Regions from separate parts of the Streptomyces deserti genome, predicted to be linked through region 2. Evidence: riboswitches for the same ligand, from Rfam matches in the RefSeq annotation. Region 2 holds a riboswitch; the other holds the start of a gene.

Region 1 (3,373 bases), on a different contig from region 2:
CGGTCGCCGTCGGACAGCGCCGAGCACACCCACAGCGCGCCCGCGTCCGGACCGATCGCCGACAGCCCGGACACCAGCCCGCCGCCGCCGCGTTTGGCGCGCAGCGAACCGTCCTCGCGCACCTCGTACGAGACCGGGCCACGGTTGGAGGCCACCAGTACCTGCGCAGCACCGTTCGTTGAAGCCATACGCCTCAACCTAGCCCGGCCCGGAAACGCTCAAACGTACGAGCCCCCGTATACGGCCGATATCACCTACAGCCGATATCGCCGAGACAGCCGGACGCGGGTGTCTCACGCCGCCCTGCGCTGCTGGTACTCCGCGATGTCCACCATCGGCGGACGCTCCTCGGTGTCCACGGAGTACGTGCGCGGCTCGAAACCGTCCTCGCCCCGCTCGAACTGGGTGAGCGACGGCCGGATCAGATGGCCGCGGGCCAGCCGCAGCTGGGCGGTGCGGTAGATCGCGGCGGACATCCGGCCCAGGGCCTGCCCGTCCTGGTGCCGGTGCTTGCGCACGCCCACGTCCACCTGGGCGAGGGCGTCCAGCCCCACCAGGTGCAGGGCGTCGACCAGCATGCCCAGCTCCACGCCGTACCCGACGGGGAACGGCAGCTGCTCCAGCAGCGAGCGGCGGGCCGCGTACTCGCCGCCCAGCGGCTGCACGAAACCGGCCAGCTGCGGCCAGTGCATGTTCAGCAGCGGGCGCGCCATCAGCTCGGTGACCCGGCCGCCCTGCCCGGCGGTGCCGCCGAGCGGACGGTCGTACATTCCCTTCACCAGGTCGACGTCCGGGTCGGTGAGCAGCGGGCCCACGATCCCGGAGACGAAGTCGGAGGAGAACTCCTTCAGGTCGGCGTCGATGAAGCAGACGATGTCCCCGCTCGTGACGAGCAGGGACCGCCACAGCACCTCCCCCTTGCCGGGCACGGTCGGGATGCGCGGGAGTATCTCGTCGCGGTGCACCACCGTCGCGCCCGCGGCGGCGGCCACCTCGGAGGTACGGTCGGTCGACCCCGAGTCGACGACCACGATCTCGTCGACCAGAGGAACCTGCTGCATGAGGTCGTGACGGATGATCGCGACGATGTCGCCGACCGTCTCCTCCTCGTTCAGCGCGGGCAGCACGACGCTGACCGTCTGGCCGGTGCGCTGCTTGGCGGCCAGGATCCTGTGGAGCGGGCGATCGGTCACGGACCAGGAGCGTGTCCTCAGCCAGCGCTCGACTTCTTCCAGCACGGTCTGCGGCTCCTCACTGTGTCGGATCACGAGGATCGCTCTGTGATCCATCTCGCGGTTCGGACGACTCTCTCAACTGTCCTGGCCGTCGGTTACAGTCTTGAACAACGCGGATGACCATCGCATGTCCGAGGTCAGCCGCTGTTAACAACCGCATACAGCTCATCCAGAGGGGCAGAGGGACACGGCCCGATGAAGCCCCGGCAACCCTCCAGCCGGTTCTCGTAGATCAGTGTTGATCGCTCCGCGAGGCTCCCGGCTAGGGAAGGTGCCAAATCCGTCTCACGGCGAGATGCGTCGTGAGGAAGATGAGGAGAAAGGGCCTCGCCTCACATGGCTGTGCAGACTGTTGCAAGCACCACCGACTCCACCGCCCGGACCGTCGACCTGGGCCCCGCCGCAGCTCTCTCCTGCCGGGAGTGCGGTCACCGGGTACCCCTTGGACCGGTCTTCGCGTGCGAGGAGTGTTTCGGCCCGCTGGAGATCGCCTACGAGTTCGGGGTGACGTCGGCGGCCGACACCGAGGAACTCCGCAAGCGGATCGAGGCGGGCCCCGCGAACATCTGGCGCTACGCGCCGCTGCTGCCGGTCCCGGCCGACGTGGCCGACAAGCCGAACCTCAACCCCGGCTGGACCAAGCTCGTCCAGGCCGACAACCTGGCCCGCGAGCTCGGCGTCACCGGCGGGTTGTATGTGAAGGACGACTCCGGTAACCCGACGCACTCCTTCAAGGACCGCGTCGTCGCCCAGGCCCTGGAGGCCGCCCGCGCCTTCGGCTTCACCACCCTGTCCTGCTCCTCCACCGGCAACCTGGCCGGTGCCGTCGGCGCCGCCGCCGCCCGCGCCGGCTTCCGCTCCTGCGTGTTCATCCCGCACGACCTGGAGCAGGGCAAGGTCGTCATGGCCGCCGTCTACGGCGGCGAGCTCGTCGGCATCGAGGGCAACTACGACGACGTGAACCGCTTCTGCTCCGAGCTGATCGGCGACCCGGCGGGCGAGGGCTGGGGCTTCGTCAACGTCAACCTGCGGCCGTACTACGCGGAGGGCTCCAAGACCCTGACGTACGAGATCTGCGAGCAGCTCGGCTGGCGGCTGCCCGACCAGATCGTCGTCCCGATCGCCTCCGGCTCCCAGCTCACGAAGATCGACAAGGGCCTGCAGGAGCTGATCAAGCTCGGGCTGGTCGAGGACAAGCCGTACAAGATCTTCGGCGCGCAGGCCGAGGGCTGCTCACCGGTGTCGACCGCCTTCAAGGCCGGCCACGACGTGGTCCGCCCCCAGAAGCCGAACACCATCGCCAAGTCCCTGGCCATCGGCAACCCGGCCGACGGGCCGTACGTCCTGGACATCGCGCGCCGCACGGGCGGTGCCGTGGAGGACGTGACGGACGAGCAGGTGGTGGACGCGATCAAGCTGCTGGCCCGGACCGAGGGCATCTTCGCGGAGACCGCCGGCGGTGTGACCGTGGGCGTGACGCGCAAGCTGATCGAGAACGGGCTGCTCGACCCGACCCTGACGACGGTCGTCCTCAACACCGGCGACGGCCTGAAGACCCTCGACGCGGTGGCCGGCACCGGCCTGACCGCCACCATCCGCCCGACCCTGGACTCCTTCCGAGAGGCTGGCCTCGCATGAGCGTGACCGTCCGCATCCCCACCATCCTGCGCACCTACACCGGCGGCCAGGCCGAGGTGAGCGCCGAGGGCGCGACCCTCGCCGAGGTCATCGCCGACCTGGAGAAGAACCACACCGGCATCGCCGCCCGGGTGCTGGACGACCAGGGCAAGCTGCGCCGGTTCGTCAACGTCTACGTCAACGACGACGACGTGCGCTTCGAGCAGGGTCTGCAGACGCCCACCCCCGCGGGTGCGGGAGTGTCCATCATTCCGGCCGTGGCCGGCGGCTGACCGAACATCGTCGTTACCATGGGTAACGACAATGACGGAGCGTTCATCGAATTGCCCCCTCCGTGAGAGAAGCGGAGGGGGCAATTCAGTGTGGTTGAGCGCGGTACAGTTGGGGAACGCGATGCCGATCCGCTGGTCGCGCACCCTGAATTCCTGCCGTACGCCCGACTAGATGTAGCCAAAGTGTGGGCGTCTTTCGCGGCTTATGTGCCTTTTGTGTGGCCCGAC
Region 2 (3,373 bases):
CAGAAGGGCGCGACCCCCGAGCAGGTCGAGGAGCTGTCGGCGGCCCTGGAGAACTGGGCCTTCGTCCTCACCCGCGACGTCGCCGTCCCGGACACCGACCTGCGGGGCGGCCCCGGGACCGGAGCCTCCGGCGGCCTGGGCGCCGGCCTCGCCGCCCTGGGCGCCCGGCTCCTGCCCCGCTTCGACGTGCTGCTGGACCACCTCGACCTGGACGCCCGCCTGGCCCGCGCCGACCTGGTCGTCACCGCCGAGGGCGCCCTGGACCACCAGACGCCGCGCGGCAAGGTCCCCGCCGAGGTGGCCCGCCGCGCCAAGCTGTACGGACGCCCGGTGCTGGCCCTGGCGGGCACCCTCGGCGAGGGCGCCCACGAGGTGCCGGGCGTGGACGCCTGTCACGGCATCCTGCCTGCCCCTATGGCCCTGGCCGAGGCGCTGGTCCGCGCGAGCGAACTGCTCACGGACGCCACCGAACGCGCCCTGCGGATGATCGTCCTGGGGGCCCGGCTACCGGTGGTTCCCGGTGAGGTGCCCGCGACGGGGACGGCGGGTCAGGCGGAGACGCCCGTGCCGACGGCCGAGGCGGACGTGTCCGGCACGCACCGCCCGTCCTCCGTGCGGTAGCTCCACTTCGCCCCGTCCCGCACGAGCTCCCGCACGGCGCTGACGAACCGGTCGACGTGCTCGTCGGGGGTCCCCGCGCCGAAGCTGACCCGGATCGCGTTGAGGGACTTCTCGCCGGGCGCCGCCTCGGGGGCACCGCATTCGCCCTGCGTCTGCGGGTCGCTCCCGAGCAGCGTGCGCACCAGCGGGTGGGCGCAGAACAGTCCGTCGCGCACCCCGATGCCGTACTCGGCGGAGAGCGCGGCGGCGAAGTGGGAGCTGTTCCAGCCGTCGACGACGAAGGAGATGACACCGACGCGCGGGGAGTCGTCCCCGAAGAGGGACAGGACCCGGACCGCCGGCACGTCGGCGAGCCCCTCCCTGACCTTCCGGATCAGGTACTGCTCACGGGCGGCCAGCGCCTCGAACCCGGCCTCGGTGAGCGCCTTGCAGGCGGAGGCGATGGCGTAGGCGCCGATGACGTTGGGCGATCCGGCCTCGTGCCGCGCGGCCGTCTCGTGCCACTCCACGTCCACTCCTCCGTCCGTACGCCGGGTCACCTTGCGGCTGGCGCCGCCGCCCGCGAGGTACGGCTCGGCCTCGCGCAGCCAGTCGGCGCGGCCGGCCAGCACGCCGGAGCCGAACGGGGCGTACAGCTTGTGCCCGGAGAAGGCGACCCAGTCGACGTCCAGGTCCCGGACGCTCACCGGGTGGTGCGGGGCGAGCTGGGCGGCGTCGAGCACGATCCGGGCGCCGTGCGCGTGGGCGGCCGCCGCGAGCTCCCGTACGGGCCACAGCTCGCCGGTGACGTTGGAGGCGCCGGTGACACAGACCAGGGCCGGGCCGTAGGGGTCGCGGTCGGCGAGCGCGCGCTCCAGGGCCGCGACGGCCTGCCGCGGGGTGCGCGGCGCGTCGAGGCAGGTGACCTGCGCGTTCTTCCAGGGCAGCAGGGAGGCGTGGTGCTCGGTCTCGAAGACGAAGACCTGGCAGTCGGCGGGGAGCGAGCGGGCCAGGAGATTGAGCGAGTCGGTCGTCGAGCGGGTGAAGACCACCTGGTCCGTCTCCCGGCAGTCGAGGAACTCCGCGACCGTTGTGCGGGCGTTCTCGAACAGGTCGGTGGACAGCTGGGACAGATACCCGGCGCCGCGGTGCACGCTGCCGTAGTACGGCGCGTACGCCGCCACGTCGTCCCACACCCGCTGCAGCGCCGGAGCGCTGGCGGCGTAGTCGAGCGCGGCGTAGGTGACCTCGCCACCGGTGACGAGCGGGACGGTGACATCCCGCCCCAGAACGGGCAGCGGGGCACAAACGGACTGGTTGACGGCAGCGGTGGAGACGGACATGGCTGAACTCCCGTGAGGCATACGAAAAAGGAGAGAAAAAGGGCGTGCGGAGGCGGGGCTCGGCGGCCCTATCGCATTCGCTTGCTCACGGAAGACTCCTCGACGACCAGGACCCCTGGTTTCGCGAGGGGTCCGCGCTTGCCGTAGACCCTGCTGCCTACGGCCTGGTCTTCACCCGGGGCACCCCGCCACGGACGGAGGGTTGCCGGACAGTCGGCCGGGGCCTCATGACTGTCACTCATGACCTGGTCAGGAACTTAGGTGAGGTGATCGCCGTCCCGCAACTCGTGTCCGGATCGCGGGACGGCCACCTCCGCTCAGGCTATGCGTTGCTGACGGCCACCCAGCGGTCCAGGACCCGCTTGGCGGCCCCCGAGTCGATCGACTCCGCCGCCTTCTCCATCCCGGCCCGCAGCTGCTCGGCCAGCGGCGCCGACGTCGGCTCCAGCGCCACCAGCGCGGCCGCCGAGTTCAGCAGTACGGCGTCCCGCACCGGGCCCTTCTCGCCGTCCAGCAGACGCCGCGCGACCTCCGCGTTGTACGACGCGTCGGCGCCCCGCAGCGCCTCGACCGGCACCAGCTCGAGGCCGACGTCCCGCGGGTCGAAGGTCTCCTCGGTGACCTTGCCGTCCCGGACGACCCACACCCGGGACGTGGCCGTGGTGGTCAGCTCGTCGAGGCCGTCGTCGCCGCGGAAGACCAGCGACGAGTTGCCGCGCTCGGCGAGGACACCCGCGACGATGGGCGCCATCCGGCGGTCGGCGACGCCGACCGCCTGTGCCTTCACCTTCGCCGGGTTGGTCAGCGGACCGAGGACGTTGAAGGTCGTCCGGATGCCCAACTGCCCACGAGCGGCGGCCACATGGCGCAGTGCCGGGTGGAACTTCACCGCGAAGCAGAAGGTGATGCCCGCCTCCTCGGCGACGGCGGCGACCCGCCGCACGTCCAGATTCAGGTTGACGCCCAGCTTCTCCAGGACGTCGGACGCCCCCGACGCCGACGAAGCGGCGCGGTTGCCGTGCTTGACGACCTTCGCGCCCGTGCCGGCGACGACGATCGCCGACATGGTGGAGATGTTGACGGTCTTCGCGCCGTCACCGCCGGTGCCGACGATGTCGACCGTGGCCCCGGGCACCTCGATCACGTTGGCGTGCTCGTACATCGTCCGGACGAGACCGGTGATCTCCTCGACGGTCTCGCCCTTGGCCCGCAGCGCCACCACGAAGCCGGCGATCTGCGCGTCGGTCGCCTCGCCGCGCATGATCAGGTCCATCGCCCAGGCGGTGTCGTCCGCGGCCAGATCACGGCCGTCCAGCAGGCCGTTCAGCAGGGCGGGCCAGGTGCGGCCCGCCGCGTTGTCGCCTCCAGCGGGGGTCACAGCGCTCATCAGCCGCTCCTGGTCGTCGTGGAACACGTCGGTGTGGTTCCCA

The links. A riboswitch is a leader RNA that binds a small molecule or an ion and turns the genes downstream of it on or off. The one in region 2 is predicted to bind S-adenosylmethionine.
Region 1: linked by a shared signal. The riboswitch ahead of thrC (threonine synthase) and the one ahead of ACYVMZ_RS01450 (aminotransferase class V-fold PLP-dependent enzyme) in region 2 are both predicted to bind S-adenosylmethionine.

Annotation. Positions count from the first base shown of each region.
Region 1 covers NZ_BAAGRZ010000012.1:156,914-160,286, forward strand. Annotated here, with positions in the region: gene ACYVMZ_RS21405 (alpha,alpha-trehalose-phosphate synthase (UDP-forming)) at 1-188, opposite strand, end outside; gene ACYVMZ_RS21410 (glucosyl-3-phosphoglycerate synthase) at 294-1,238, opposite strand; SAM riboswitch class I at 1,398-1,553, shown strand; gene thrC (threonine synthase) at 1,572-2,873, shown strand; gene ACYVMZ_RS21420 (MoaD/ThiS family protein) at 2,870-3,145, shown strand.
Region 2 covers NZ_BAAGRZ010000001.1:310,115-313,487, forward strand. Annotated here, with positions in the region: gene ACYVMZ_RS01445 (glycerate kinase) at 1-621, shown strand, start outside; gene ACYVMZ_RS01450 (aminotransferase class V-fold PLP-dependent enzyme) at 549-1,943, opposite strand; SAM riboswitch class IV at 2,073-2,189, opposite strand; gene trpD (anthranilate phosphoribosyltransferase) at 2,266-3,330, opposite strand.